Regions from separate parts of the uncultured Haliea sp. genome, predicted to be linked through region 2. Evidence: predicted binding sites of a transcription regulator. Region 2 holds the regulator's gene; each other region holds the start of a gene.
The links. The regulator sigma-54, encoded in region 2, starts transcription at its own class of promoters, with help from an activator protein. The targets are predictions, from matches to a motif close to TGGCACANNNNTTGCNNT.
Positions count from the first base shown of each region.

Region 1 (9,885 bases), on a different contig from region 2:
CATCCTCAAGCAGCAGCAGTACCGCTTCGATGACTTTCTCGCGGCTGATCTTGGCCGGACGACCGCGACGACGAGGGGTGGGAACGGGGCGTTTCACAGGCATAATCAGGGCCTCATCGAAGCGGCGGGAGCGCTGGCAATGCGGCTACTCCACCCGCATGCCGTCAACCTTCTGGAAGCCCCGCGGCAGCTTGTTGCCGCGCCGGCCGCGCTCGCCGCGGTAGTGTTCCAGTTCGCTGAACTTCAGCGTCAGGTGACGCTTGCCCGCCTGGATCACCAGCGACTGCGCTTCGTCGATCACCTGCACTGTCACCAGAAACTCCTCGCGCGCCTGGACCCGGGCTGACGGGATCCCGAGGATCTTGTTGCCCTTGCCGCGTGCCAGCTGGGGCAGGTCCGCCAGCGGGAACACCAGCAGGCGGCCTTCATTGGACAGCGCCGCCACCCAGGCGCCGTCATTCTCTGCCGGCACCGGGCAGGGCTGCAGAACACGCCCCCCCTTGGGCAGTGAAAGCAGGGCTTTCCCCGCACGGTTCTTGGTTTGCAGGTCCGAGTAGACCGCCACGAAGCCGTAGCCGGCATCACTCGCCAGCAGGAATCGCTGTTGCTCATCCGCCAGCAGCAGGCCTTCGAAGGTAGCGCCGGAGGGCGGGTTGATGCGCCCGGTCACCGGCTCACCCTGGCCACGCGCCGAGGGCAGATTGTGCGACGCCAGCGTGTAGGCGCGCCCCGTCGAGTCCAGTATCACGGTCGGCTGGTTGCTGCGGCCGCGGGCATCGAGCTTGAAACCATCCCCGGACTTGTAGCTCAGGCTACCTGCATCCACATCGTGGCCCTTCGCCGCGCGAATCCAACCTTTTTCCGAGAGCACCACGGTGATCGGGTCCGCGCTCATCAGCTCCAGTTCACTGAACGCGCGGGCCTCCTCGCGGGTCGCCAGCGGTGAGCGCCGCGCGTCGCCATACTGCTCGGCGGCCGCCTGCAGCTCCTTGCGAATCAGCGTTTTCAGGCGCGCCTCGCTGCCCAGGGTAAGCTGCAGGGCATCCCGCTCGGCGGCCAGCTCCTCCTGCTCGCCGCGGATTTTCATTTCCTCCAGCTTGGCCAGGTTGCGCAGCTTCAGCTCAAGGATCGATTCTGCCTGCGGATCGGTGAGGCCAAAACGCGCCATCAGGGCGGGCTTGGGCTTGTCCTCGGTGCGGATGATATGAATCACTTCATCGATATTCAGGTAGGCGATGAGATAGCCTTCCAGAATATGCAGGCGTTTGAGCACCCGCTCCAGCCGGTGCTCCAGACGCCGGCGCACAGTCGCGGTGCGGAAAGACAGCCATTCGCGCAGAATCCGTTCCAGCGATTTCACCGCAGGGCGGCCGTCGGTGCCGATCATGTTGAGGTTGACCCGGTAGGTCTTTTCCAGGTCGGTGGTCGCAAACAGGTGGCTCATCAGCGCTTCGGCATCCACCCGGTTCGAGCGCGGCACAATCACCAGTCGCGTCGGGTTCTCATGGTCTGACTCATCGCGCAGGTCGGCCACCATGGGCAGCTTGCGGGCCTGCATCTGTGCCGCAATCTGCTCCAGCACCCGGGAACCCGACACCTGGTAGGGCAGGGCACGGACGATGATGTCGCCGCCCTCGCGCTCCCAGACGGCGCGCATGCGCAGCCCGCCGCGGCCGGTTTCATACAGGGCGCGAATATCCTCCCGGGGGGTGATGATTTCGGCTTCAGTCGGGAAGTCGGGCGCCTGTACAAACTCGCAGAGGTCCGCCAGCGTGGCGCGCGGCGACTCCAGCAAATGCACGGCGGCATTCACCACTTCGCGCAGGTTGTGCGGCGGGATATCGGTCGCCATGCCCACCGCAATGCCGGTGGTGCCGTTGAGCAGCACATTGGGTACCTGTGCCGGCAACACGGAGGGCTCATCCATCGTACCATCAAAATTCGGTACCCAGTCCACCGTGCCCTGGGCCAGCTCGCCAAGCAGCACGTCGGCGTAGGCGGTGAGTCTTGACTCCGTGTAGCGCATGGCGGCGAAGGACTTGGGGTCGTCCGGTGAGCCCCAGTTACCCTGCCCGTCCACCAGCGGGTAGCGATAGCTGAAATCCTGCGCCATGAGCACCATGGCCTCATAGGCTGCGCTGTCGCCATGGGGGTGGAACTTGCCGATCACGTCGCCCACGGTGCGCGCGGACTTCTTGAACTTTGCCGTTGCCTTCAGGCCCAGCTCGCTCATCGCGTAGATGATGCGCCGCTGTACGGGCTTCAGGCCGTCACCTATGTGCGGCAGCGCGCGATCCAGAATGACGTACATGGAGTAGTCCAGGTACGCCTTTTCAGTATATTGATGCATCGAGACCTGCTCGATACCATCACTGTCGATTTCCACTATGTCGGACATGCAAAAAGCCTGTGTCTGTTACATCAGGAGCCAGCGGCGTCTTCACCCCGCCCCGCGGCGTGAAGACCGGGCTCAGCGTTCCAGCGGGGTGCTGCCGTTGCGCGTGGCAACCAGCTGCTCATTGAGATTAACGATCGAGTTGGCCATATCCACCAGCAGGCTGTGGATGGTGGCCGGGTTGTTGGCGATGAGATCCGTGAACTGCTCCTTGCGCACTTTCACTACCGAGCAGCGCGTCCGCGCGCGCACCGTGGCACTGCGGTCAGACTGGGTCAGCGCCGCCATGGCGCCAAAAATCTCCCCTTCATTGATGCGACCCACGACCACATCGTCCACCAGTACTTCCGCGCTGCCGGACGAGAGGTTGAACACGTATTCCGCCCGTTCGCCCTGCCGGATGATCACATCGCCGGGCTGGAACTCCTCGAATCCCGGCGTCGCAAGGCCGGATTCCGGTGTGTTCGCCGCGGTGATACGCAGCATGAGGCCAGCGTAGGTGACCAGCAGGCGGGTCCACACTTTCACCGCCGCCGGGTTGGCAAACACCTTCTGCATCAGCTCCAGCCCGGGAAAGGCGTACAGGCTGGCACCGGCTTCACTGCCGAACACCACGGCCATATTGGCATTGCTGGTGCCGGCAATATCCGGCAGCAGCAGGTCGCCTTCATCCAGCAGATAAACGGTGCGCCCGAGATAGCGCGCGGTGAGGGAGCCGCTTGCCACCAGATAGAAGCGGGTGGCATCGAAGCCGCGAAACGACCCATTGCGAACGGCCTCTACCTGAACCTGCACAGGCTGGATGTCGACAATATCGATCAATGCCGACACCAGCTCCTTGAACTGCTGGTTGAGGTGGGTAAAGTCGGGAGAAAGTTCAGCGTTTGCCAGCATCACCGTGCTCTTTGTCAGTCTTTGCGCGGCCATCGCGCCCGCCTTCGGCAGCCGTGGAGGCCTGCCCTGTCTGCCGGCACCGCACGCCTGCGCATACTACCAACTATTCAGGCAGCGGAGAATCGCCAAAGCCGGGATTTGTACACCGGGAGGATGCCAACGCCCCGGCAGGGCGTGATAATATCGCCACCCCCGCTTCGATGGATCGTACCATAGTGAAAATAAGCCAAGACACCGTCGTTACATTTCATTACTCACTGCAGAATACGGCCGGCGAGGAACTGGAATCCTCCCGCGGCGGTGACCCCAGCGCCTACCTGCACGGCACCAACAATATCCTGCCTGCATTGGAGTCGGCACTGGAGGGCCTGGAAGCCGGCGCACACACTGAGGTGGAGCTGGCGCCCGCCGACGCCTACGGTGAGCGGCGCGAGGGCCGCGTGCAGAAAGTGCCGGTGAAGCATCTGGTGTACCGGGGCAAACTGCAGCCGGGGATGACGGTACAGCTCAACACCAGCGAAGGGCGCCACCCGGTAACCGTGACCAGGGTGGGCCGCCACAGCGCCGAGATCGACACCAATCATCCCCTGGCGGGCCAGACGCTGCGCTTCGCCATCGAAATCGTTGACGTGCGTGCCGCCAGCGCTGACGAAAAAGCCCACGGCCACGCCCACGGCGTGGGCGGCCATCACCACTGACCGTGGGTCAGTGGCTCAACACGCGCTTCGAGGCTCTCTCGGCCGCTGAGCTGTACGCGGTGCTGCAACTGCGCCAGGATATTTTTGTGGTGGAGCAGGCCTGCGTGTATCGCGACCTCGATGGCCTGGATGCGCAATGCTGGCACATGCGCCACCAGCGGGGCGCAGAACTACTCGCCTATCAACGCTGCCTGCCGCCGGGCCTCAGCTATGCCGAGAGCTCACTGGGCAGGATTACGGTGCCCGCGGCCGCGCGAGGGACGGGGCTGGGGCGTGCGCTGGTGCAACGGGGTATCGATTTCAACCGCCAACAATGGCCCGGGGCAGGCATTGCGATTGGCGCCCAGGCCTATTTGCGGGACTTCTATGCCAGCCTGGGTTTTGTCGCCAGCGGCGAACCCTACCTGGAAGATGGCATCTTCCACCTGCACATGCGGCTTATGCCGGGCTAGTCTCCAGCAAAAAGGTCACCGGCCCGTCGTTTACCAGACTCACCTGCATGTTGGCGCCGAATTCCCCGGCGGCGACACCGGCGTGGCGTTCACGCAGCTGTGCCAGCATCCACGCGAAAAACGGCTCCGCCTCTTGCGGCGCCATGGCGGTGGAAAAGCCGGGCCGCAGGCCCTTGCGGGTATCTGCCGCGAGGGTGAACTGGGACACCAGCAACACTTCGCCGCCGGCATCCCGCACGCTGCGATTCATGCGGCCCTCGTCATCGGGAAAAATGCGATAGCTGAGCAGCCTGTCCAGCAGGCGCAGACCCGCTTCGCGCTGGTCGCCCTGCTCCAGCCCGAGAAACACCAGCAAACCACTACCGATTTCCCCGACACAGCGCTCCCCCACGGTCACTTTCGCCGTGGTGACGCGCTGCAGCAGAGCCTTCACGCCTCAGGCGCGACCGGCGCGGCGGCGCTCGTGCTCGAGCAGCAGCTTCTTGCGCAGGCGAATGCTTTCCGGCGTGACTTCTACCAGCTCGTCCTCTTCGATGAACTCCAGCGCCTGCTCCAGGCTGTGGCGAACATGCGGGGTGAGCGTCAGGGCCTCATCCGTGCCGGAAGCGCGCACGTTGGTCAACTGCTTGCCCTTGATCGGGTTCACGGTCAGGTCGTTACCGCGACTGTGCAGACCGATAATCTGCCCCTCGTAGACCTCCACGTTGGGGCCCACGAACAGGCGACCACGGTCCTGCAGGTTGAACAACGAGTAGGCGAGGGTCTTACCCTTGACCATGGACACCAGCACACCGTTGGTGCGGCGGGCGATCTCCTGATTCTTCACCGCACCGTAATGGTCGAACACGTGGGTGAGAATACCACTGCCGGAGGTCAGGGTCAGGAACAGGCCGCGGAAGCCGATAAGGCCGCGGGCGGGTATGATGAACTCCAGGCGCACCCGGCCCTTGCCGTCCAGCGTCATGTTCTCCAGCGATGCGCGACGCAGGCCCAGCTCTTCCATGATCGCGCCCTGGTGCTGCTCCTCACAGTCGATCACCAGCTGCTCGTAGGGTTCCTGCATGACGCCGTCAATTTCTTTCTGAATCACCTCGGGACGCGAAACACCGAGCTCGAAACCCTCGCGGCGCATGCTCTCGATGAGTACCGACAGGTGCAGCTCCCCACGCCCGGACACCTTGAACTTGTCCGGCGTATCACCCGGCTCTACCCGCAGTGCCACGTTGTGGATCAGCTCGCGTTCAAGGCGCTCCTTGATATTGCGCGTGGTGACGAACTTGCCCTCACGGCCGGCGAAGGGCGAGTCATTGACCTGGAAGGTCATGCTGACGGTGGGTTCGTCAACGGTCAGGGGCGGCAGGGCCTCTACGGTGGCGGGGTCACACAGCGTGTCGGAAATGTTCAGCCCCTCGATACCGGTCACGCAGACAATGTCCCCGGCCTCTACAGAGGGGACTTCAACCCGCTCCAGCCCCATGTAGCCCATCACCTGCAGGACGCGTCCGTTGCGGGTTTTGCCCTGGCGATCAATCACCGTGACCTGGGTGTTCGGCTTCAGGGTACCGCGGGTCACACGGCCCACACCGATGACACCGACGTAGCTGTTGTAATCCAGCGCGCTGATCTGCAGCTGCAACGGGCCATCGCGGTCTACCGCGGGTGTCGGCACCTTGTCGATGATGGTCTGGAACAGCGGCTGCATGTCGTCTGCCATGGCCTCGTGATCAAGGCCGGCAATGCCCTGGATGGCGGAGGCATAGACGATGGGGAAGTCGAGCTGCTCGTCGGTGGCGCCGAGCCGATCAAACAGGTCAAACACCTGGTCGACCACCCAGTCGGGGCGTGCGCCCGGACGATCCACCTTGTTGATGACCACGATGGGGTTCAGGCCCTGCTCGAAGGCCTTGGAGGTCACGAAACGGGTTTGCGGCATAGGGCCGTCAACCGCGTCTACCAACAGGAGCACAGAGTCCACCATGGACAGTACGCGCTCCACCTCACCGCCGAAGTCGGCGTGTCCGGGGGTGTCCACGATGTTGATCCGGTAGTCGTTCCAGCGGATCGCCGTATTCTTGGCCAGAATGGTGATACCGCGCTCCCGCTCCTGGTCATTGGAGTCCATGATACGCTCTGCCCCTTCGGAGCGACGGTCAAGGGTTCCCGACTGATTCAGCAGGCAGTCCACGAGCGTGGTCTTGCCGTGGTCAACGTGGGCAATAATGGCGATGTTGCGAAGCTTCTCAATCAAGGGAGTTCCTCAGTCCGGGGGCCCGGCAGCAAAAAAGGCGGCGGATTATACCCCAGCACCGCAGTGAGCGGAGCGCCCGTTTCCGGTGATAATGCGGTATTCGCGCCAGATCAGGCAGCAGCGGCTACAGGCGGGCGCCGGCAGCGTTGGCGGCAGAATGTCGCCACGCGCCCGTCGTGCACCAAAATAAAGCACTGACGCATCAAAATAGAGCACGGCGATGGGGCGCCACTGCACGGGCGGTGATAAACTGCTGCAAAACAGGGAGTTAGGCCCCCTGGAATCTTGGCATGGGTTTTGCTGTTAGGAATCCTGCCAAGATTCGCTGGCCGCTGACGGAGCGCTCGCAAGCAACCGCCGCACCAGGAACACGCACTGCGCCGAAGACTGTGGCACGACTTTACACCCCATGGAGGACATCCAATGTCAGAGCATACTCTGAACCTGATCAAGAATAGCGAAGCAAAATGGGTCGACCTGCGCTTCACGGACACCAAAGGCAAGGAACAGCACGTCACCCTGCCCGCCAGCTCCGTGGACGAAGATTTCTTCGAAGACGGCCAGATGTTCGATGGTTCCTCCATCGCCGGCTGGAAGGGCATCAACGAGTCAGACATGATCCTGATGCCGGACGACAGCACTGCGGTGCTGGATCCCTTCACCGATGACACCACCGTTATCCTGCGTTGTGACATCGTCGAGCCAAGCACCATGCAAGGCTACGAGCGCGACCCGCGGTCCGTTGCACGTCGCGCCCAGGAATACCTGCAGACCACCGGTATTGGCGACACCGCCTTCTTCGGCCCTGAGCCCGAGTTCTTCGTCTTCGATGACATCAAGTGGCACGCTGATATCTCTGGCGCCGGCTACGCCATCAGCTCCTCCGAGGCCGCCTGGTCGTCCAACCTGCACCAGGAAGACGGCAACACCGGCCACCGTCCGCGCGTGAAAGGCGGCTACTTCCCGGTTCCTCCGGTAGATTCGCTGCACGACATCCGCGCAGCCATGTGCACCGCCATGGAGCAAATGGGCCTGGGCGTCGAGGTACACCACCACGAAGTGGGCACTGCCGGACAGTGTGAAATCGGCGTCAAGTTCAACACCCTGGTCAAGAAAGCAGACGAAGTACAGATCCTCAAGTACTGCGTGCACAACGTGGCGCACGCCTACGGCAAAACCGCCACCTTCATGCCCAAGCCACTGGTCGGTGACAACGGTTCCGGCATGCACGTGCACATGTCCATCTCCAAGGACGGCGTAAACACCTTTGCCGGCGACGGGTACTCCGGGCTGTCAGAAACCGCGCTGTACTACATCGGTGGTGTCATCAAGCACGCCAAGGCGCTGAACGCCTTCACCAACCCGGCGACCAACTCCTACAAGCGCCTGGTGCCCGGCTTTGAGGCACCTGTGATGCTGGCCTATTCAGCCCGCAACCGCTCCGCGTCGATCCGCATTCCCTACGTTGCGAGCCCCAAGGGCAAGCGCGTGGAAGTGCGCTTCCCCGACCCGGCTGCCAACCCCTACCTGGCCTTTGCCGCACTGCTGATGGCGGGCCTCGACGGCATCCAGAACAAGATCCACCCCGGCGATGCCGCCGACAAGGACCTGTACGACCTGCCGCCCGAGGAAGGCAAGGCCATCCCCACCGTGTGCTCCAGCCTGAGCGAAGCGCTGAAGTCACTCGATGAGGACCGTGGCTTCCTGACCGCAGGCGGCGTGTTCACCGACGACATGATTGATGGCTACATCGACCTGAAGGCGGCCGACATCGAGCGCCTGAACATGACCACACACCCGGTCGAGTTCGACATGTACTACTCCGTGTAAGCTGCGGAACGCTGTTTCCAGGCCCGCCACGTGCGGGCCTTTTTTATGCCCGCAGCACCCCGCCCCGGGGATAGGGCACCAACGCTTTTTCTGCTAAGGTTATGGGGAATCGCCGCGCCGGAGGCTATCGGGCATGATCCGTCTACTGCTGCTGTTATCGCTGCTGTTGCCTGTGGCCACCCAGGCCAGTCAGCCTATCTACAAATCCACAGATGCCCAGGGCAACGTGGTGTTTACCGACAAACCACCCGCTGAAGGCACCGCCCGTGAAGAAGTGACCCTGCGCCGCCTGAACACGCAGCCAGCGCCCGACATGAGCAGTGCGCCCGCGCCGCGCGATATCGCCCCGGAGGCGGAGCCAGCCGTAGCGCGGACGGTGACGATCACCTCGCCGGCAGACCAGACCGTGATACCCATGGGGCAGGGTGACTTTACTGTGGAGGCCTCTGCACAGCCCCCACTCAGCTCGGGCGAGAAGCTGGTGCTGCAGATTGACGGCGCACCGGTAGGCGATGCCCAGACGAACGGACGCTGGGCCCTGACCAATGTGTTGCGCGGTGGTCACGACCTCACGGTGGTGCGCCTTGGTGCCAGTGGCGCCGAAGTCGCGCGCTCCCCATCGGTACACGTCCAGGTCATGCGACCCTACAATATCCAGAACCGCAATTAGCCCCACACTGGACAGCGCCAGAGCCACCGTGCACTATATTGGTGCGAATGACCGGTGGTGGCTGGAAAACGCTTCGACAACCTGCCCGGAATCGCGAAAGCTTGCCATTTTCGCCTTTAAAGTAAGCACTCACTACCTATAAAAATCCCTGTTTTACTGACAGGTTGGTGAAGGGCAGCCCCTAAAGGCCAAGTTGGCGTTATTCTTGCTTTGCCAACAGGCGTACCGCGCTCAGGCGGTCAATCATGGGGCAGGCATGCAGCAGAAACCCGACATTCTGGACCACATCAGCACCGGCGTGATCGCTTTGGACGCACAGCTGCGCGTCACGGCAATCAACTCGGCGGCGGAGGTGCTGCTGGAGGCCTCGGCCACACGGGCCATGGGGGTCGATGTCAGCCAGCTGGTGCAGCAGGCGGGCGAATTGCTGCAAACCCTGAAGCAGGCCCGGGCCAACCGCGCCACCCTGGCCCGGCGGGGCATGCTACTGGTCACACACACCGGCCAGGAAGTACAAATCGACCTGATTGTCACCGTGCTGCACGGCGAACAGGGCGATAGCCTGCTGCTGGAGCTGATTCCTATTGACCGGCTGCAGCGGATCAGCCGGGAAGAAAGCATGCTGCACGCGCAGGAAACGACCCGTGCGGTGATCCGTGGTCTGGCGCATGAGATCAAGAACCCGCTGGGTGGCGTGC
Region 1 covers NZ_CAXBAE010000013.1:37,604-47,488, reverse strand. The annotation lists gene AACZ17_RS14215 (TetR/AcrR family transcriptional regulator) at 1-103, opposite strand, end outside; gene parC (DNA topoisomerase IV subunit A) at 146-2,398, opposite strand; gene AACZ17_RS14205 (cyclic nucleotide-binding domain-containing protein) at 2,471-3,289, opposite strand; gene AACZ17_RS14200 (peptidylprolyl isomerase) at 3,505-3,987, shown strand; gene AACZ17_RS14195 (GNAT family N-acetyltransferase) at 3,990-4,439, shown strand; gene dtd (D-aminoacyl-tRNA deacylase) at 4,426-4,872, opposite strand; gene typA (translational GTPase TypA) at 4,876-6,687, opposite strand; gene glnA (glutamate--ammonia ligase) at 7,111-8,517, shown strand; gene AACZ17_RS14175 (DUF4124 domain-containing protein) at 8,651-9,187, shown strand; gene glnL (nitrogen regulation protein NR(II)) at 9,444-9,885, shown strand, end outside.
Region 1: glnA (glutamate--ammonia ligase) is a predicted target of sigma-54. The motif match lies at 6,974-6,991, and genes of this name have one in related genera.

Region 2 (9,885 bases):
TCGGACACCAGCAGCGTGTTTAGCGGCAGCAGGCCGATAAACTGGTCATTGCGATTGACGACAATCAGATTGTCGGTCATGGCGGGTATCTCGGTGTGCCGGCGCAGGTAGCGCAGCACCACATCCAGCGTCAGGGGCGGGCGGATGGTGATGGTGTCCGTGCTCATCAGGCCGCCGGCAGTGTCGTCCGGATAGTTCATGACCTGTTCCAGGCGGGCGCGGTCCCGGTGGTCCATCGAGTCGAGAACTTCGCGCGTTATCCGGTCCGGGAGCTGTTGCAGGATGTCGGCGAGGTCGTCGTCCTGCAGGTGTTCGGTAATCTGCGCGACTTCCGCCGCATCCATGTCGCTGAGGAAATGCACCCGGAGCTCGTCGCCGAGCTCATTGATGACGTCGCCTTCGTTCTCCAGTTCCACCATCTGCCACAGGATGTGGCGGAATTTGGGCGGCGAAGACTCCAGCAGGTGGGCGACATCGGCAGCAGGCAGTCCATTGAGCATGCGTTTGACGTCAGCGAACGTGCCACTCCCCAGTGCCTGGGACAGGCGTTCGAGTCTTGCCTGTGATGATGAGGGCTGCGCCATGGCTTACGGGTCCGCGGAAAAGGTGCTGGTGGCAATGCAGCGCAGATTATCCGGCAAAGCGCCGGGCGTAACAATGTGGCGGGGGGTCAGTGTGACCTATTCACCTTCATCAAACCGGTTTTCGACCAGCGTGCGCAATGCCTCCAGGGCAGCTTCCTCGTCGTGGCCATCGACCTCGATGTCGAGCACGGTGCCTTGCCCTGCCGCCAGCATCATGATGGACATGATGCTTTTGCCGTCGACCATCTCGCCATTGCGGCCCGCCCGTACAGTGCTGCTGTAGGCCGCAGTACAGCTCACGAACTTGGCGGCGGCGCGTGCATGCAAGCCGAGTTTGTTGATGATGGTGAGTTGCGCTTGAATCACGGTTACTGCAGTTCCCGGTGGCGAATATGAACCTGCGGGTACCGCTCCTTGTAGTGCCGGTAGAGCCTGGCCGCAAGATATACTGACCGATGTTGACCACCGGTACAACCGATCGCCACCGTCATGTAGCTGCGGTTGCTGTCCCGGTACTGCGGCAGCCAGCGATCCAGGTAGTCACAAATGCTCTCGAACAGCTCGCCGGTCATCGGCTGTGCTTCGAGGAAGTCCTGCACTTCCGTGTCCAGTCCATTCTGCAGACGCAGTTCTTTCACCCAGTGGGGGTTGGGCAGCATGCGCACGTCGAACACCAGGTCGGCATCCGTGGGCACGCCGCGTTTGAAGCCAAAGGACTGGATCAGCACTGACATGCTGCCCGAGCTCTCGCCGATCAGTCGCTGCCGTACGGCATCCCGCAGTTCGTAGATGGTCAGCTGGCTGGTGTCCAGTACCAGCGCGGCGGCGCTGGCGATGGGTTCAAGCAACTCGCGCTCGCGCTCGATGGCTTCTGCCAAAGGCATCTGTTCGCCACTCAGGGGGTGTTTGCGCCGGGTTTCGCTGAAGCGCTTGATGAGCACGCTGTCCTGCGCGTCCAGAAACAGGATCTCGCTGTTCACACTGTCCGGTAACGCGTCGACGATGGCGTTGAAGTCCTCGAGATTGCGCCAGGCATTGCGTGCATCAATGCACACCGCGGCGCCGCGGAAATGCTCAAATCCCGGGCGGCTGGCCTCATCGACCAGGGCGGGCAGCAGGGCGGCAGGGAGGTTGTCGATACAGTAAAAGCCCTCGTCCTCCAGCTGATGCAGGGCGGTACTTTTGCCCGACCCGGAGCGGCCTGAAATGATCACCAGGTGCATGGCGCGGGTCAGGCCTGCCACTCGGTCGCCCGCCGGAACAGCGTGGCACTGTCGGGGGCATCGCGCAATGCGTCGCAGAAGCTGGACTGGCTGAACAGGCGGGCGATGCGCGCCAGTATGTCGAGGTGGGCCTGGTGGGCCTCTTCAGGCACCAGAAGCACAAACAGGATATCCACCGGCAGGTCGTCCGGTGCGTCAAAGTCAATCGGCTCCTCCAGTGTGACCAGGCAGCCGATGGGCTGACTGCAATTGGCGATGCGGCAATGCGGGATGGCAATACCGGCACCCAGACCGGTACTGCCCAGGCGCTCGCGCGCGATGAGCTGGGCGAAGATATCCGCCTCGGCAAGCTCCGGACTGGTGTCGCTGACCACACTGGCCAGCGTTTCAAAGAGCCTTTTTTTACTGCTGCCGGGGGCACGGCAGACCGTGCGCCCCGGCGTCAGCAGTTCAGAAAGAACGTGCATGAAAGTTCCTAACGGGCTCGCGCCTTTTCCTTGTGTTTGATGAGCTGGCGGTCGAGCTTGTCGGCCAGTGCGTCAATCGCTGCATACATGTCCTCTGACTCCGCTGCGGCAAAGATGTCCGCGCCTGAAATGTGCACGTTGGCCTCGGCCTTCTGCACCATTTTTTCCACAATCAGGGTGACTTCGGTATTGGTTATCTGGTCGAAATGTCGCTGCAGGCGCTCGAACTTACTCTCCACATATTCACGCAGCGCATGGGTAACCTCTACGTGGTGTCCGCTGACGTTCAATTGCATACCTGACTCCTTCTTCTCATGAAAGCCGGGCTTGTCGCCCGGAACCGGTGTGCCGCGCTCTGCCGGCGGCAACCTGACCACGTACTGCCGGGCAGTACACTGATAGTCTAGACCAATCTCTTGCGCTCATTGGAGGGCGGGATCATCAACATCTCGCGATATTTCGCCACCGTGCGGCGCGCCACCTGCAGACCCTGCTCCTCCAGCACGGCGGCAATCTTGCTGTCGCTGAGCGGTTTGCGCGGGTTTTCCGCCGCCACCAGCTTGCGAATCAGCGCCTTGATCGCGGTGGAAGAGGCCTCGCCACCTTCAGTGGTGCCCACGTGGCTGGAGAAGAAATATTTCAGTTCGAAAATACCCCTCGGCGTGTGCATGTACTTGCGTGTTGTGGCGCGGGATATGGTCGATTCGTGCATCTCGATGGCGTCCGCAATGTCATGCAGCACCAACGGCTTCATGGCCTCTTCGCCATACTCAAGGAAATTGCGCTGGTGTTCCACGATCTTGCTCGCCACTTTCATCAGTGTTTCGTTGCGGCTGTGCAGGCTTTTCAGGAACCAGCGGGCTTCCTGCAGGTTGTCCTTCAGGAAGGTGTTGTCGGCACTGCTGTCGGCGCGACGTATCAGGCTGGCATAGCTGTCATTGATGCGCAGCTTGGGCGCAATGTCAGGGTTGAGCTCGACCACCCAGCGGCCGTTGCGCTTGCTCACGAAAACATCAGGCACCACATACTCCGTGGTGTCTTCGCCAACGCTCTGCCCCGGGTTTGGATCCAGGGTGCGGATCAGGTCCAGCACCTCTTTCAGCTGGGCTTCGCTGAGGCGCATGCGACGCATGATCTGCTTGTAGTCGCCGCTGCCCAGTTGTGCCATGTGCCGGCTGATCATCAGCCGAGCCTGTTCCACGCAGGGCGTACCCGGGGGAAGCTGTTGCAGCTGCACAAGCAGGCATTCCTGCAGGTCGCGTGTACAGACACCGGCCGGCTCAAACTGCTGCAGGCAGTGCAGCACCGCCACGACCTCGTCGAGGTCGATGTCCAGATCCGGCGTCAGCGACTCATGGATATCCTCGATACTGCTCTGCAGGCGTCCGTTGGCGTCGGTCGCATCGATAATGGCCATGGCGATGATGCGATCAGTGTCCGACAGGCGAGTGAGGTTCAGTTGCCAGAGCAGCTGGTCCTGCAGACTGTCGCGGGCGTTGTTGCGCGCGTCAAAATCGCCGTCAAACCCATCCTCTCCCTGGCTCGCGGGGGCCGAGGAGGAGGGCAGCAGGTCATCCCACTGGGTGTCGACAGGGAGTTCATCGGGGAGGGTGTCGGTTTGCCATTCGTCAGCGCTAGCGGCGACGTCGCGCTCTGCCTGTTCCGGAGTGGCTTCTCCGGTGGACTGGCTGTTCTCGGTCGCCAGCGCGCGGGCTTCAGCCTCGGCGTCGTAGTCGTCCTCGGCAAGTTCCAGCAGTGGGTTACTGTCCAGCGCCTGCTGGATCTCCTGCTGCAAATCCAGGGTGCTCAGCTGCAGCAGCTTGATGGCCTGTTGCAGCTGCGGCGTCATTGTCAGCTGTTGGCCAAGCTTGAGTTGAAGCGACTGTTTCATCAACGTACTGGATTCATCCCGGGTACCGCCGCGGGTTGGCTGTGATGCCAGTGTAGCGCTGGCGCAGGTAGCCGCGCAACAGAATGGCGCGAAATTTGCTTGCGGGATTGTGGAGGCGCGGGGCAGGGGTGAGGCCCTGCGTCAAAGCCTGAAGTGCTCGCCCAGATAGACCTTGCGCACGCGGGGGTTTTCCAGCACTTCCTGGGCATTTCCCTCGGCGATGATATGCCCCTCGCCGACGATGTAGGCACGCTCGCAGATGTCGAGGGTTTCGCGGACGTTGTGGTCTGTGATCAACACGCCTATGCCGCGCTTGCGCAGATGAATGATGATGTCCTTGATATCGGAAACCGAGATCGGGTCCACGCCGGCGAAGGGTTCGTCAAGCAGGATGAAGTCGGGCTCGGTCGCCAGTGCGCGGGCGATTTCCACGCGGCGCCGCTCGCCTCCGGACAGTGCCTGGCCGAGGCTGGTGCGCAGGTGAGTCAGGTGGAACTCCTCCAGCAGCCGGTCGCAGTGTGCCAGTCGCTCGGCCTTGCCCAGGTCGGGCCGCGTTTCGAGAATCGCGAGCAGGTTGTCCTGCACGCTCAGCTTGCGGAAAATGGAGGCCTCCTGGGGCAGGTAGCCAAGCCCGCGGCGCGCCCGGTCGTGCATCGCCAGTGACGTGATATCTTCGCCATTCAGTTCGATGCGCCCGGCGTCTGCCGTGATAATGCCAACCACCATGTAGAAGCAGGTGGTTTTACCTGCCCCGTTGGGGCCCAGCAGACCGACCACCTGCCCACTGGAAATCTCCAGCGAGACGTCGATGACCACCTTGCGACCCCGGTAGGCCTTGGCCAGGTTACTCGCCCTGAGTTGCGCCACGCTGCGCCTCTTGTTCGTCGCCTTCCAGCACCTCGGCGGGGATGACGACCTCGACCCGGCCGCCGTCCTCGCGCCGACCGGCGTCGGCCCTGACCCGCTGCTCCGCCATGAAATAATCGATGGTATTGCCGGTAACAATCGAGCCGTCCTGCTCAATCCGCGCTTCGCGGCTGAGTTTCACCCGCTCCTGGGATTTGAAATACTCGATGCTGAGCGCTGCTGCGTGAATAACCGCCTTGTCGGCCGCCGGCTGCTGCTGCATACGCGCCGGGCTGCCTTCCGCCACGATGCGGTCAGCGGCCTCTCGGCCATGGAAGATGGTGAGCTTGTTGGCCTGGATCTGCAGGCTGCCCTGTTGCAGACGCACGTTTCCCGTGTATTCGGTAAAGCCCTCGCGCTCATCGCGCAAGGCCTGATCAGCACTGATTCGAATTGGCTGCTCGCGGTCGCTGGGCAGCGCCTGTGTGGCGCTGGCCAGCAGCAGGCTGATCACCGCAAGCCCGATGCTGAGTGCACGTGGGCCAATGCGACTCCCCTCAGGAGCCTTCCGGAACATAGATCCCCTCCACGCCGGGCATCAGGCGTATGGTTTGGCGCTTCAGGTCTGCGAACATCCCGTCGGCGGTAAGTACATTGTTGCCCTGGGTCACCCTGACCGGGACCTTGGACCTTGCGGTGCGCTGTTTCAGGTTGAGGGTCATGGCGCTGGTTTCCAGAACACCCCCGGCCTTGTCATCAGTCAGCACCACGTCTTTGCGCAATATCAGTATGCCAGTCCGGTGCTTGAGCCGGCCGCGCGTGGCACTGGCCGACCAGGTCTGGTTGTTGCCGTCATGCGAGTAGAACCTTGGCTGCTCCAGATCTGAGACCTCATCGTCACCCCGATGTTCCACACGCACGGCCTCCATGACATGGGCGAGGTTACCGTCTTCCGCATAGGTCAGGCTGCGCGAGTCTAGCAGATAGGTCTGTACAATATCTGCCTGTTGCGCCACGGGTCTGCGCTCCAGCGGACCACCGCCCGTGATGCCCAGGTAGCACGCCACTACGCCGACCAGCACCGCCGCGAGAAGCCATGGACGCCTGCGTCGCTCCATCAGCGGAACTCTGTGAGCAGGTCGTCCCACTGCCCGCGTGCCTGCAACAGCCACTCGGCGGCTTCCCGCACGGCCCCCGCACCACCCGGGGCGCGGCTGCACCAGTCTGCGGCGGCGCGCACCTCCGGCACGGCATCGGACACGGTCATCCCGATTCCTGCCGCGCAAATCGCACCGAGGTCCGGGAGGTCGTCGCCCATGTAGGCACATTCGCTGAGCGTCAGGCCCAGGTGTTCCCCGAGTTCCTGCAGTGCACTGAGCTTGTCTTCACGGCCCTCGTACAGGTCGGCGATGCCCAACTCTGTGGCCCGCCTGGCGACCATATCTGAACGGCGACCGGTAATGATCGCCACCCGGATGCCACAACGCTGCAGCAGCTTGATACCCAGTCCGTCCTTGATATTGAAGGACTTGAGCTCGCTGCCATCGCTGGCGTAGGTCACCCGGCCGTCACTCAGGACGCCGTCGACATCCAGCGCCAGCAGGCGGATGGCCAGCGCGGCCTGGGGTTCGGTGACCATATCAGGCGATACCCGCGTGTAGCAGGTTCATCAAGTGGACCACGCCCACGATACGCTCTCCGCGTTGCACAACGAGGGAGGTGATCTTGTTTTCTTCCATGATGCGCAGCGCCTCTGCTGCCAGCATGTTGGGCCCGATGGTTTTGGCGCCCCGGGTCATCAGCTCGCTGATCGGGGTGTTGCGCACGTCCACGTCCTCGTCCAGCGCGCGCCTCAGGTCGCCGTCGGTGAAGATCCCGACCAGTGCGTCCTCCGGCCCGGTGACCGTGGTCATTCCCAGCCCCTTGCGACTGATTTCCAGCAGCGCAGCAGACAGTGGCGTGGCGGGTGTGACCCGCGGGATCGCCGCACCGGTGTGCATGATGTCCTCAACCTTCAGCAGCAGCTTTTTACCCAGCGTGCCGCCCGGGTGCGAAAAGGCAAAATCCTCGGCGGTGAAACCGCGGGCCTCCAGTAGCGCGATGGCCAACGCGTCCCCCATGACCAGCGCGGTGGTTGTGCTGGAGGTCGGTGCAAGGTTGAGCGGGCAGGCCTCTGTCTCTACGCCCGTATCCAGGTGGGCGTCAGACGCTTCGGCGAGGGGAGAATCCGGATTGCCGGTCATGCTGATCAGCGGTATGCCGAGCCGCTTCAGTAGCGGCAGCAGCGTGACGACCTCCGGCGAGCGGCCGCTGTTGGAGAGCGCAATCACCGCATCGTCCGCGGTGATCATGCCGATATCCCCGTGGCTCGCTTCCGCTGGATGCACATAAAAGGCAGGTGTACCCGTGCTTGCCAGGGTGGCCGCAATCTTGCTGGCAATGTGCCCGGACTTTCCCATGCCGGTGACGATCACGCGCCCCTTGACGCCGAGCAACAGCGCGCAGGCGCCTGCGAAGCTGGCGTCAATGCGCGCTTCGAGTTCGGCGATGGCATCGCGCTCCATGCGGATCGTGCGTTGCGCGGAAGCGATGTGGGCAGCGGGGTCATGTGCGTGCATGGTGGGCGGCAGGCTCAGCGGGTCCGGTACAGCCAGTAATAGTACAGCCCGTACACCGCCAGTAACAGTAGGCCGAGGCTGCGTCCGATATAGGCATAGCCCTCCGTACCGGATTTATGCCGACTGCGGCTCAGATAGACTGCCGCCGCCAGGAGCAGGGTCATGCCGGCCATGGTGAGATAGTCCCGGTACAGCACCAGAGCATCGAGAATCTGCGTTTCGATCAGGCCCGGAATGGCCATCACCGCGAGCAGGTTGAACAGGTTGGAGCCGATCACGTTGCCCACGGCGATGTCCGCGTGGCCTCGCAGGGCGCTGGCCACCGTCGCCGCGAGTTCCGGCAGGCTGGTGCCGATGGCCACGATGGTCAGGCCGATGACCAGTTCCGAGACCCCCAGCTGTTCGGCGATACCCGTGGCGCCCCACACCAGGAGTCGTGAGCTGGCAACCAGCAGCAGCAAGCCGCCGCCGAACCTCAGCCAGGCAGTCCCCAGGGGGGTGGGTTCGCGGGTCAGTTCAGAGGCCTCCTGCAGTAGCTCGGGGTCGGTGGCTTCACCGCGCAGCATTGCGCTCATGATGATCGCCAGCGTTGCCAGCATGACGATGCCGTCGAGCGGGGACAGCTCGCCGTCCAGGAGCAACAGCGCTGCCCCCAGTGTGACCAGCAGCAAGGTGGGCAGTTCGCGCCGCATGCAGCCGGGGTGCACCTTCAGCGGCGCGATCAGCAGCGTCACACCGAGCACGAGGCCGGTATTGGCGATGTTGGAACCCAGGGCGTTGCCGATGGCAAGTGCCCCCGCACCCGTCACCGCGGCGGTCAGCGAGACGAGGATCTCCGGGGCAGAGGTGCCAATCGACACAATGGTCAAGCCGATGACAATCGGCGACATGCCGAGGTTTGCTGCCAGCGCCGCTGCTCCCGCGATGAATACATCGGCGCTCCAGATCAGGATCAGGAAGCCGATGACGATGGCAGCTGTTGCTAACAGCATAAGAGCACAATTCCTGTTAAAGTAGTGGGCCCCCACAGCCACGGAACTGTTGCCGGCGCGGCGGTGTCGAACGCCGTGGCAGCTCTCGGCACAGGGGTTGTGGGAGCGCAGTATACAGAGCGCCGACCGGCATGTAATGACATTCAAGGATAAGGTATGACCCAATTGCTGCAATGGGCTGCAACCCTGCTTACGGTTGTGGCACTTCAGGTACAGGCCAACGAGCCGGCTGCGCCGCTCGGTGCGCACGAGGTGGTCCGGCAGGCGACCGACCAGGTGATGTCTGCGGTCAGCGAGGCCGAGGGCTATATGGACACGGAGCCCGAGCGGTTCTACAACACCCTGCAGGCCATACTGGACGATGTGGTGGACTTCCGCGGCTTTGCCCGCGGTGTGATGGGTCCCTATGCCAGTGTGGAGCGTTACCGCTCCCTGGACGGCGCCGGTCGCGATCAGCTGCGGGACCAGCTCGAGCGCTTCACGGAGGTCATGCGCGAGGGCTTGGTGCGGACCTACGGCAAGGGTTTGCTGGCCTTTGGTGGCTCCAGAATCGAAGTGCCCGACCTCAGTGCAGACGAGTCCGCGGGGCCGCGTGCCGCGGTTCGGCAGCTGATCTACAACAGCGGTGCCGAGCCCTACGTGCTGGTGTACCACATGGGGCGCGATCGCGATGGCCAGTGGAAACTGCGCAACCTGGTGATCGAGAACGTCAACCTCGGCGAGATTTACCGCAGCCAGTTCGAGGCCTCGGCGCGCAAGCACGACGGTGATCTGGATACTGTGATCGCTCAGTGGTCAGCGGTGGATATCCAGAGCTGACGGTGTCGGTTTCGCCTGTTGCAACACTCGCCACTGAGCGCCGATTCGCCTAGAATGCTGCGCCTTGCGCCACTGCGGCTAGTTTTGGGGAAAGAACATGATGGATGCGGCAACCGTAACGGCCCTGCTTGAGGCCCATTTACAGGACTGCGAGGTCCGGGTTGAGGGCGAAGGCAACCGGTACGACATCACAGCCATCGGCGAGGTCTTTGCGGGCAAGCGCCCGGTGCAGCGGCAGCAGCTGGTGTACGCCGCGCTTGCCGAACAGATTGCCAACGGCAGTATTCACGCGGTGAACATACGCACGTTTACCCCTGAGCAATGGGGCGCGGGCGGCTGAGCCCGTTCGTCAGGAGTATCTAGTGGATAAATTGGCCATTCGCGGCGGGCATCGCCTGCACGGCGAGCTGCGCATTTCCGGTGCCAAGAATGCGGCGCTGCCGAT
Region 2 covers NZ_CAXBAE010000001.1:477,124-487,008, reverse strand. The annotation lists gene mgtE (magnesium transporter) at 1-584, opposite strand, end outside; gene AACZ17_RS02270 (HPr family phosphocarrier protein) at 681-950, opposite strand; gene rapZ (RNase adapter RapZ) at 953-1,807, opposite strand; gene ptsN (PTS IIA-like nitrogen regulatory protein PtsN) at 1,816-2,274, opposite strand; gene raiA (ribosome-associated translation inhibitor RaiA) at 2,283-2,570, opposite strand; gene AACZ17_RS02250 (RNA polymerase factor sigma-54) at 2,678-4,165, opposite strand; gene lptB (LPS export ABC transporter ATP-binding protein) at 4,307-5,032, opposite strand; gene lptA (lipopolysaccharide transport periplasmic protein LptA) at 5,010-5,588, opposite strand; gene lptC (LPS export ABC transporter periplasmic protein LptC) at 5,569-6,129, opposite strand; gene AACZ17_RS02230 (HAD hydrolase family protein) at 6,129-6,650, opposite strand; gene AACZ17_RS02225 (KpsF/GutQ family sugar-phosphate isomerase) at 6,652-7,629, opposite strand; gene AACZ17_RS02220 (calcium/sodium antiporter) at 7,644-8,621, opposite strand; gene AACZ17_RS02215 (ABC transporter substrate-binding protein) at 8,778-9,440, shown strand; gene AACZ17_RS02210 (BolA/IbaG family iron-sulfur metabolism protein) at 9,538-9,780, shown strand; gene murA (UDP-N-acetylglucosamine 1-carboxyvinyltransferase) at 9,803-9,885, shown strand, end outside.

Region 3 (9,885 bases), on a different contig from region 2:
TCAGGACAGATCCTGTTCGGCCTGCAGCAGGTTGCTCACAATCCGCTCCAGGTCGACCCGGTAGCTGCCATCGCTGATCGCAGCGCGCAGCTGCTCCACGCGCTCCATATTGGCATCGGGCACGCTGGCCAACTGTGTTTCCAGTTGCAGCATGTCTTCCGCCATGCGCGTGATGGTGACCGCATCTGCCTCCACCACCGGCTTGCCGGCACTGGCCTGGCTACTGCGTCCGGCCTGGTCCACCGTGCTGGTGCGTGCATCCCCGCCGGTACGCGACGGTTTGATGTTGGCATTGTTGTCAATTGGGTCCATGTCGGTTCACGCAGTCAGTGAATGGCTGGCACGTAAGGGTGCCTCAAGCAGGTTAGCGGCAGCCGGACGGAAAAGTTTAGCACAAGCATCGCCGCGCCGTGTTCATGGTATGCGCACACTGCCGTCGGCGTTGACGATGCCCTCGACCCGGCGCCCGGAGGCAAGGTTGGTGACCAGCAGGCGGTCACCCGCCGCGGCGTTGGCCATGGCGCGTCCCTGCATGGTGACCTGCAGGCCCTCGCCCCCGGCGATCAGGGTGACGGTCTGGCCGCGGGAGATCAGCTGCGGTGGGCGCAGCTGGCTATGCCGCAGCGGGGAACCCGCGCTGGCCGGCCGGATAAGCTCCATGCCGATGGCCTGCTGCGGGTCCATGATCACCGCATCGGTGGCACTGGTTATGGTGCGTTCCACCAGGGTGAGGTCACGTTCGCTGATGATGCTGCCGCGGGGCAGGTTGTCAGTCAGTACGGGGAGAGTGCCGCGGGTGCTGACGTCCAGGCGCACATACAGCGTCCAGGCACTGGGCTGCGCACAGCGCACCCCGACACTCACCGGTCCCAGTACGCTCGCGTTGGCGTTGCTGAATGTCTCCAGCGGTTCACCGCAGGCCTGCAGGCGCAGCCGGGAGTCCAGGGGGCGTGCACTCACCTCAAGGTCAGTGTAGCCCTGCGCCCGTGCCGCCGCGGTTGCCTCGGCGCTGGCGGCCGCCACCACGTCCTCCAGCGGATGGAGTATCTCGGCCCGCGCGCCCGCGGCGAAGATCGCCGGCAGGTGCAGGGCCAGGAGCAGCAGGCGCAACCCGGTGCGCCGGAAAATTGACATGAAGCCTCCCAAACAGGTCGTCAAGGTGTTTCGAAGCAGGAACCATGCCAGTCGCGGATAACGCGGCCGCCGTGTGGTGGGGCGGCAATTCTTGCCGCCGGAGCGGCAATCGGGCTTCCGGTCGCCCCCTGAAATCCGCTCAGAAATTCCTTAACCCATTGTAATAAAACACTATTTTACGGTTGGCACGGTTCCTGATTAGGTTTCCCGTGCGTGCTGTGAGTAGGCAGCGAGAAGGAGCGACCGACATGAGTTTTACTGACCGGGTTTTTGGAACGAGTGGACAGGCGATGGCGCTGCGTGCCCAGCGCCTGGAGTTGATAGCGGCAAACCTGGCGAACCAGGACACCCCCGGCTACAAGGCCCGTGACATCGACTTTGCCGCCGCCATGCAGGCGGCGACCGCTGGCGGGCTGCGGCGCACGCATGCCAGTCATCTGGATGCCAACGGCGGCATGGGGGCGGCGAATGAACAGCCCCTGCTGTACCGCGTACCCAGCCAGCCAGCGCTGGACGGCAATACCGTAGAGGCCCAGCGCGAGCATGCGGAGTTCATGGACAACGCCATTCGCTACCAGGCCAGCCTGACGATTCTGGACAGCCGCATCAAGTCCACCCAGCGCGCGATACGGGGCGAATGAGCATGAGCCTGTTCAACATCATGGCGGTATCGGCCTCGGCCCTGGAAGCGCAGAGCGTGCGCCTCAACACGATTTCCAGCAATCTGGCCAATTCACAGGTGGTCAGCAGCACGCCGGAGGGGGCGTATCAAGCGCGCTATCCCGTGTTTGAAACCCTGCTGCAGGACGGCCTCGGTGACGCCGAGGGTGCCGCCGGCGTACGCGTTGCGGAGATCGTTGAGTCGCAGCTGCCCCCGCGGCAGGAGTTTTCGCCATCCCACCCGCTGGCCAATGAGGAGGGCTACATCTACCGTTCCAATATCAATCCGGTGGATGAAATGGCCAACATGATATCGGCTTCGCGCTCCTACCAGAGCAGCATCGAGGCCATGAACACCGCCAAACAGCTTATCCAGCGCACCATCACGCTGGGCCGATAATCAACGAGGACAACACCGATGACCACGCTCGCCGGCATCAATGAGCTGTTTCCGCAACCGGAAGCGGCACCGCGACAGGCCAATTCCGTTGAGGACATGGGCTCCGAAGCGTTCCTGACCCTCATGGTCGCCCAGCTGAAAAACCAGGATCCCACCAAGCCGCTGGACAACATGGATTTCATGGGCCAGCTCGCACAGTTTGGCACGGTGTCGGGTATTCAGGAGCTGAACACCGGTTTCGGTGGCCTGGCCTCGGCGCTGACCGGTAGCCAGGCCCTGCAGGCGGCCAACCTGGTGGGCCGCGATGTGGTCACCGAAGGCAACGTCGGCCTGTTGCGGCCCGTGGAAGGCACTGCGGAGGAGGGCGACGACCCCGCGCTGGCGCTGGATGCCACGGTGGCCTTCACCGGCAACGCCACCTCGGCAACCCTGTTCATCCAGGATATGAGTGGGCGCCTGGTCTACAGCGCGGCGCTGCCGCCCGGTGTGAGCTCGGATTTCCGCGTGCAGTGGGACGGCCGTGATGGCAGCGGGGCACAGCTGGAGGCCGGCCAGTATCGCGTCTCGGTGGAAGCCCTGGTCGGCGGCGTGTCCACCACGGTGCCGGTTTACGCCCACCAGCGCGTGGAGTCGGTGGCCATCGCTGCCGGCACCGGTGATGTGGCCCTCAACCTGGCCAATGGCCAGACCGTGGGCATGAATACGATCAAGAGTATTTTGTAACAGCGTCGGGCCCGCCGGGACCGCGCGACACCGTTTGTTGAGCCAGGAGAGAGACAATGGCCTTTGATACCGCAATTTCGGGCATTAACGCTGCAAGTGCAGACCTCAATGTCATCAGTAACAATATCGCCAACGCCTCCACGGTGGGCTACAAGACGTCGCGCGCAGAGTTCGCCGATGTCTTCGCCACCAGCCTGCTCGGTGCCGGGGGCAATGCCATCGGCAAGGGGGTGAGCCTGTCGGCGGTGACGCAGGAGTTCGGCCAGGGCAACATCAGCTTCACCGACAACGCCCTGGACCTCGCCATCAGCGGCGGCGGTTTCTTCCAGCTCAGCGTCGACGGCGCGCTGCAATACACCCGCGCGGGCAACTTCAAGGTGGATCGCGAGGGCTTCGTCGTCAGCAACGCGGGTTCCCGCCTGCAGGGTTTCCAGGTGAACTCGGTGGGTGACGTGACCGGCCAGCTGGGCGACATCCAGATCGACACCTCGCTGCTGGACCCCAACCCCACGGGCCTTGTTGACCTGACCTCCAACCTCGACTCGCGCGAAGTGCCGCCCAACGTACCGTTTGGTGGCCCCTTCGACGCCTTCGCCCTGCCGCCCACCTCGCCGGACCCCAGCTCCTTCAACGCCACCACCTCGACCACGGTGTATGACGGCCTCGGGAACCCCCACGTGTTGAGCCTGTATTTCGTCAAGACCGCCACACCTAACCAGTGGGAAGTACACTCACTGGTAGACGGCGTGACCACTTCCGGGCCGGACACGCTGACCTTCCAGTCCAACGGCCAGTTCGACCCGCTGACGCTGCCGGTGGAAGTGAACATCACCGGTTGGCAGCCCCTGAACGCGGCGGGTGTGGGCACCGGCGCCGACCCGCAGGACATCACCGTGTCCCTCTCTGATACCACGCAGTTCGGCACACCCTTTGCCGTGAGCAGCGTGATCCAGGACGGCTTTGCCGCGGGCCAGCTGCGCGGGCTGGAGATTGACTCCACCGGTATCGCCTTCGCCCGCTTCACCAACGGTGAGTCGCGCGCCCTGGCGCAGATTGCGCTGGCCAACTTCAACAACCCCAATGGCCTGCAGCCCATCGGCGACACCAACTGGGTGGAGACCTTTGCTTCCGGTCCCTCCAACGTCGGCGCCCCCGGCACCTCGGGGCTCGGGGTTATCCAGTCGGCGGCACTGGAGGAGTCCAACGTGGAGATTACCGCGCAGCTCGTTGACCTGATCATTGCCCAGCGCAACTTCCAGGCCAATGCGCAGGTGATTCAGGCGGAAGACGCGGTCACCCAGACCGTGATCAACCTGCGTTGATCGGCGCCGAGCGTAGCTGATGGATCACTTCGTCTACATCGCCGCCTCCGGCGCCCAGGAAATGATGCTGGCGCAGGCCGCCAACAGCCACAACCTGGCCAACGCCGCGACGCCCGGGTTCAAGGCGGACCTGGTGAGCGCGGAAAGCCGCTACCTCGACGGCGTGGGTGCTGCCAGCCGCGTGTACACGATCGAGAAGCACAAGGGCACCGACCTGGCGCCCGGCAGCCTGGAGCAGACCGGTCGCGATCTCGATGTCGCGCTGGTCGGCGAGGGCTGGATCGCGGTGCAGGCGCCGGACGGCACGGAAGCCCTCACGCGGCGCGGCGACCTGCGGGTGGATGAGTTCGGCCAGCTGGTCAACGGTGGCGGACAGCCGGTACTCGGTGAACGCGGGCCGATTGCCCTGCCGCCGTTCAGCTCGCTCACCGTGGGCTCCGACGGTACCGTGTCGATCGTGCCGCTGGGCGAACAGATCAATGCCGTGGCGGTGCTGGACCGCATCAAGCTGGTCAACCCGCCGGCCGATCAGATCGACAAGGGCCCGGACGGTTTGCTGCGCGCTGGAGACGGCCTGGCCTCGGCCCCCGCCGCCGAAGTGCGGCTGGCCTCGGGCATGCTGGAATCCAGCAATGTCAATCCGGTGTCCGCGATGGTGCACATGATCGAGCTGGCACGACAGTACGAAATGCACGTGCGCATGATGTCCACCGCCCAGGAGCTGGATACGGCGTCAACCCAATTAATGCGACTCGAATAAGGAATTCAGGCCATGTCACAGTCACTGTGGATTTCCAAGACCGGCCTCGACGCGCAGCAGACGCGCATGTCGACCATTGCCAACAACCTGGCCAACGTCGGCACGACGGGCTTCAAGCGCAGTCGCGCGATTTTTGAAGACCTGGTGTACCAGAATGTGCGTCAGGTGGGCGCCCAGTCCTCCCAGGACACGCTGCTGCCCTCGGGCCTGCAGATCGGCACCGGCACCCGGGTGGTGGCGACCGAAAAGCTGTTTACCCAGGGCAACCTGACCAAGACCGACAACTCGCTGGACCTCGCCATCCAGGGCCGCGGCTTCTTCGAGATCCTGCTGCCGGACGGCACCCAGGCGTACACCCGTGACGGCTCCCTGCAGATCAACGACCAGGGCATTGTGGTGACCTCTGCCGGCTACCAGCTGCAGCCGCCCATCACCATCCCCCAGAACGCGACTTCCATCAGCATCGGTGGCGATGGCACGGTATCGGTCACGGTGCCGGGCAGCGCCGCGGTGAGCCAGGTGGGCAATATCCAGCTCACCGACTTCATCAACCCGGCCGGCCTGCAGGCGCGCGGCGAGAACCTGTTGGTGGAATCCGGCGCCAGCGGTGCGCCGCAGCCGGGCAACCCGGGGATCAACGGCCTGGGCACGGTGGTGCAGGGCTACGTGGAAAGCTCCAACGTGAATGTGGTGGAGGAGCTGGTGAACATGATCGAAACCCAGCGCGCCTACGAGATGAACTCCAAGGCCATCTCCACCGCTGACCAGATGCTCCAGTTCGTCTCCAACAACCTGTAAGGAGTGATCGTGCGCGCTTCCCTGAAACCTGTGATGCTCGCGGCCGGCCTGGTTCTTCTGTCGGGCTGCGGCGGTGTGCCCGAGAAGAGCCACGAGCTGTACGGGCCGGTGGATCCCATCGATTATTCCCTGTTGCCGAAACCGCCCACCAATGGCGGTGTGTACGTGTCCTCGCAGGCGATGTCGCTGTTCAGCGACACGCGCGCGGTGCAGGTGGGCGATATTGTCAGCGTGGTACTGGTGGAGGCCACCACCGGCAGCAAGAGCAGCGACACCGAGCTGGACAAGAGCAGCGAGATCAACCTGACCAGCCCCACCGTGTTCGGCCAGCCGGTCACCGTCAACGGCCGCTACAACCTCGGGGTGGATATCAACGGTGCCAGCGCCTTCTCCGGTGAGGCTGCCCTGGGCCAGAGCAACAGCCTGCGCGGCTCCATCGCGGTGCAGGTAGCGCAGGTGCTGCCCAACGGCAATCTGTATATCCAGGGCGAGAAGTGGATCAATATCAACCAGGGGGATGAGTACATCCGCCTGCGCGGTATTATCCGCCCGGAGGACTTAAGCCCCACCAACACCATTTCCTCCACCCTGATTGCCGACGCGCGCATTTCCTACAGCGGCACCGGCGTCGGTCAGGAAGCCAACACGCCCGGGTGGTTGACCCGGTTCTTCATGAGCCCCCTGGTTCCCTTCTGAGGCACGCTGATGCTAACCCTACTCTGGTCCCGTCTCTGCCCGCTGTTGCTGGTGTTGCTGCTGTCCTCACAGGCCAGCGCCGAACGCATCAAGGATATCGCCAGCGTCAACGGCGTGCGCAGCAACCAGTTGATCGGCTACGGCCTGGTGGTGGGCCTCGACGGCAGCGGTGACCAGACCATTCAGGCGCCGTTCACCATCCAGAGCCTGAAGAGCATGCTGGCACAGCTGGGGGTGAACATCCCCGCCAACGTCAACCCGCAGCTGACCAACGTCGCCGCGGTCATGGTGCACGCGGACCTGCCGGCCTTCGCCAAGCCGGGGCAGACCATCGACGTGACGGTCTCCTCGCTGGGCAACGCCAAGAGCCTGCGCGGCGGTACCCTGTTGATGACGCCGCTGAAAGCCGCCAACGGTGAAACCTACGCCCTGGCACAGGGTTCGCTGCTGGTCAGTGGCTTTGGCGCCGAGGGCGCGGACGGCTCCCGGGTGACGGTCAACGCCACCAGCTCCGGTCGCATTCCCAACGGCGCGACGGTGGAGCGCACGGTGGACAGTCCCTTCGCCACCGCGCCGACCCTGATCATGAACCTCAATGCGCCGGACTTCACCACCGCACAGCGGGTCGCGGGTTCCATCAACGCCGCACTCGGCGTGGGCACGGCGCAGCCGATTGACGCCGTGTCCATCGAGGTGCAGGCGCCGGCCGACCTGGCGGACCGCGTTGCCTTTGTCTCCATCGTCGAAAACCTGCAGGTCGACCCGGCGTCGGCACCGGCGCGGGTGGTGGTCAACTCGCGCAGCGGCACCATCGTCATCGGCAGCGACGTGCGCGTGGAAACCGCGGCGGTGGCACACGGCAACCTGGTGGTGACCGTCTCCGAAGACATCAACGTGAGCCAGCCCGGTGCCTTCGCGGGCGGCGAGACCGTGGTCACCCCCGATTCCGAAGTGGTGGCGGAGCAGGAAAACGCGCGCATGTTCCTGCTGGATGCGGGCATCACCCTGCAGGAGCTGGTGGCGGCGGTAAACGGCGTGGGCGCCGCCCCCGGGGACCTGATAGCGATCCTCGAGGCGCTGCAGCAGGCGGGCGCCCTGCGCGCCCAGTTGATTGTGATCTAGGGGCGAGTCATGCAGGCGGCACAGGCATCTCTTTACCACGACTTCAGCGGCCTCGCCGCACTGCGGCGCGATGCCCGGCAGGATGCGGCCGCCGCAGCGGAGCCGGTTGCCGCGCAGTTTGAAGCGATTTTCGTGCAGCAGATGCTGAAAGCCATGCGCGATGCCACGCCGGAGGGCGGTCTGTTCAACAGCAATCAGCTGAAAAACTGGCAGCAGATGTTTGACCAGCAGTTGTCCGTGGACCTTGCGGACCACGGCGGACTGGGCCTGGCGCAGGTGCTGGTGGAGCAGCTGCAGGCGGCGGGCGCGGTGAGCGACGCTGCGCCCGCGGAGACGGCCCAGCCCCTACTGCCGCCACAGGGCGGGCAGGCGTCAACGCTGCTGCCCCCGGCACGCTACAGCCGGGCCCCCGCAGCAGCCGGTGCCCCAACGCTGGAGGCTGGCACCACAGCGCCCGCCGCACAGCCGCCGCTGGCCGCCGCCGGCCGGCCGCCGGCACCGCCCACCGCCCCCGAGGACTTCGTCCGCGAACTGTGGCCGCAGGCGGTGCCCGCCGCTGCCGAGCTCGGCGTGGACCCGGCGGTGCTGATTGCGCAGGCGGCGCTGGAAACCGGCTGGGGCCAGCGCGCGCTGCCCGCGGCTGCCGGCAGCAGCCACAACCTGTTCAATATCAAGGCCGGGCGCGGCTGGCAGGGCCCCACCACCACGGTGCAAACCGTGGAGTACGACGGCGCAGCGGCGCGGCTGGAGCGCGCGTCTTTCCGCGTGTACGGCAGCACGGCGGAGTCATTTGCCGACTATGTCGACCTCATTCGCGGTGCCCCGCGCTATCAGGAGGCACTGGCCAGCGCCGCCGAGCCCGAGGCCTACCTGCGCGAACTGCAGGCGGCGGGCTATGCGACAGACCCAGCCTACGCCGACAAAATCCTCGCAATCCTGCAGCGTGGCAGCCTGGCGGAGACCGTGGCCGAGCTAAAGAATTCCGCTCAGCTGCCGCCAACCCTTTCTGACCGGCGGCCCGAGGCCGCCTGAACCCTGACCGAGGCTCACTGTGGCGGATCTGCTCAACATCGGGACTTCTGCGCTGCTCTCACTGCAGCGGGCGCTCTCTACGACCGGCCAGAACATCGCCAACGTGAACACGGCGGGGTATAGCCGCCAGCGGGTGAATTTCGCCACCCTGCCGCCGGAAGCGACCGGCGCGGGTTTCCTCGGCACCGGTGTGAAGGTGGACTCCATCACCCGCAGCTACGACCAGTTCCTGGCCCAGGACGTACGCAGCCGCAGCTCCTCCAGCGCCGGGTTCAGCACCCTCAGCAGCCTCACCTCCCGCATTGACAGCCTGCTGGCGGACCCCTCTGTCGGCATTGCCCCCGGCATCGAGAGCTTTTTTGGCGCGCTGCAGGATGTGGCGAACAACCCGGGCTCAATTCCCGAGCGCAAGGTGTTGCTGGGCGAAGCCAATGAGCTGGCCGGGCGCTTCCAGACGCTGGATGCCCAGCTGCGTGGCCTCAACAGCGAAGTCAGCCAGCGCATCACCACCACGGTCAGTGACATCAACGCACTGGCCAGCAACATTGCGTCCCTCAACGAGCAGGTGGTGCGTGCCACCACGCAAAGCGGCGGGCAGCCGCCCAACGACCTGCTGGACGCCCGGGACCAGGCGATCAACCGCCTGGCGGAAAAAGTGGGTGTGACCACCGTGACCCAGGATGACGGTGCGGTGAACGTGCTGGTGGGCAACGGTCAGGCGCTGGTGGTGGGTTTCACCGCCAGCCAGCTGCAGACCTTCCGCGACCCCTTTGATGCCACACGGGTGAATGTGGGCATTGCCGGGCTGGCGTCCAGCACCGATATCGGCCGCTTCCTGAGCGGCGGTGAGCTGGGTGCTGCACTGTCCTTCCGGGGCGGCGTGCTGGACAGCACGCGCAATGAGTTGGGCCTGCTGGCTGCGGGGATTGCTGCGACGTTCAATGCCCAGCACAGCGAGGGCATGGACCTGAATGGCCAGCTCGGGGGCAATTTTTTCCGGCCGCTGCAACCTGCGGTGTCGGGGTCGACCGGCAACACGGGCAGTGCCACGGTCACTGCGGCACTCGCGGATGTGGGCCAGCTCACGGGGGCGGACTACCGCCTGAGTTTCGACGGCAGCCAGTGGACCCTGCGCAACCAGCAGACCGGCGCCACCCAGACCGGCGCCGGCCCGGCATTCAGCATCGATGGCGTGGACATCAACATCAGCGGTACGCCGGCGGCCGGTGACAGCTTCC
Region 3 covers NZ_CAXBAE010000005.1:114,046-123,930, reverse strand. The annotation lists gene flgM (flagellar biosynthesis anti-sigma factor FlgM) at 1-312, opposite strand; gene flgA (flagellar basal body P-ring formation chaperone FlgA) at 415-1,134, opposite strand; gene flgB (flagellar basal body rod protein FlgB) at 1,383-1,775, shown strand; gene flgC (flagellar basal body rod protein FlgC) at 1,778-2,194, shown strand; gene AACZ17_RS08155 (flagellar hook capping FlgD N-terminal domain-containing protein) at 2,213-2,917, shown strand; gene flgE (flagellar hook protein FlgE) at 2,974-4,239, shown strand; gene flgF (flagellar basal-body rod protein FlgF) at 4,259-4,999, shown strand; gene flgG (flagellar basal-body rod protein FlgG) at 5,012-5,797, shown strand; gene flgH (flagellar basal body L-ring protein FlgH) at 5,807-6,493, shown strand; gene AACZ17_RS08130 (flagellar basal body P-ring protein FlgI) at 6,503-7,615, shown strand; gene flgJ (flagellar assembly peptidoglycan hydrolase FlgJ) at 7,625-8,647, shown strand; gene flgK (flagellar hook-associated protein FlgK) at 8,667-9,885, shown strand, end outside.
Region 3: flgB (flagellar basal body rod protein FlgB) is a predicted target of sigma-54. The motif match lies at 1,318-1,335, and genes of this name have one in related genera.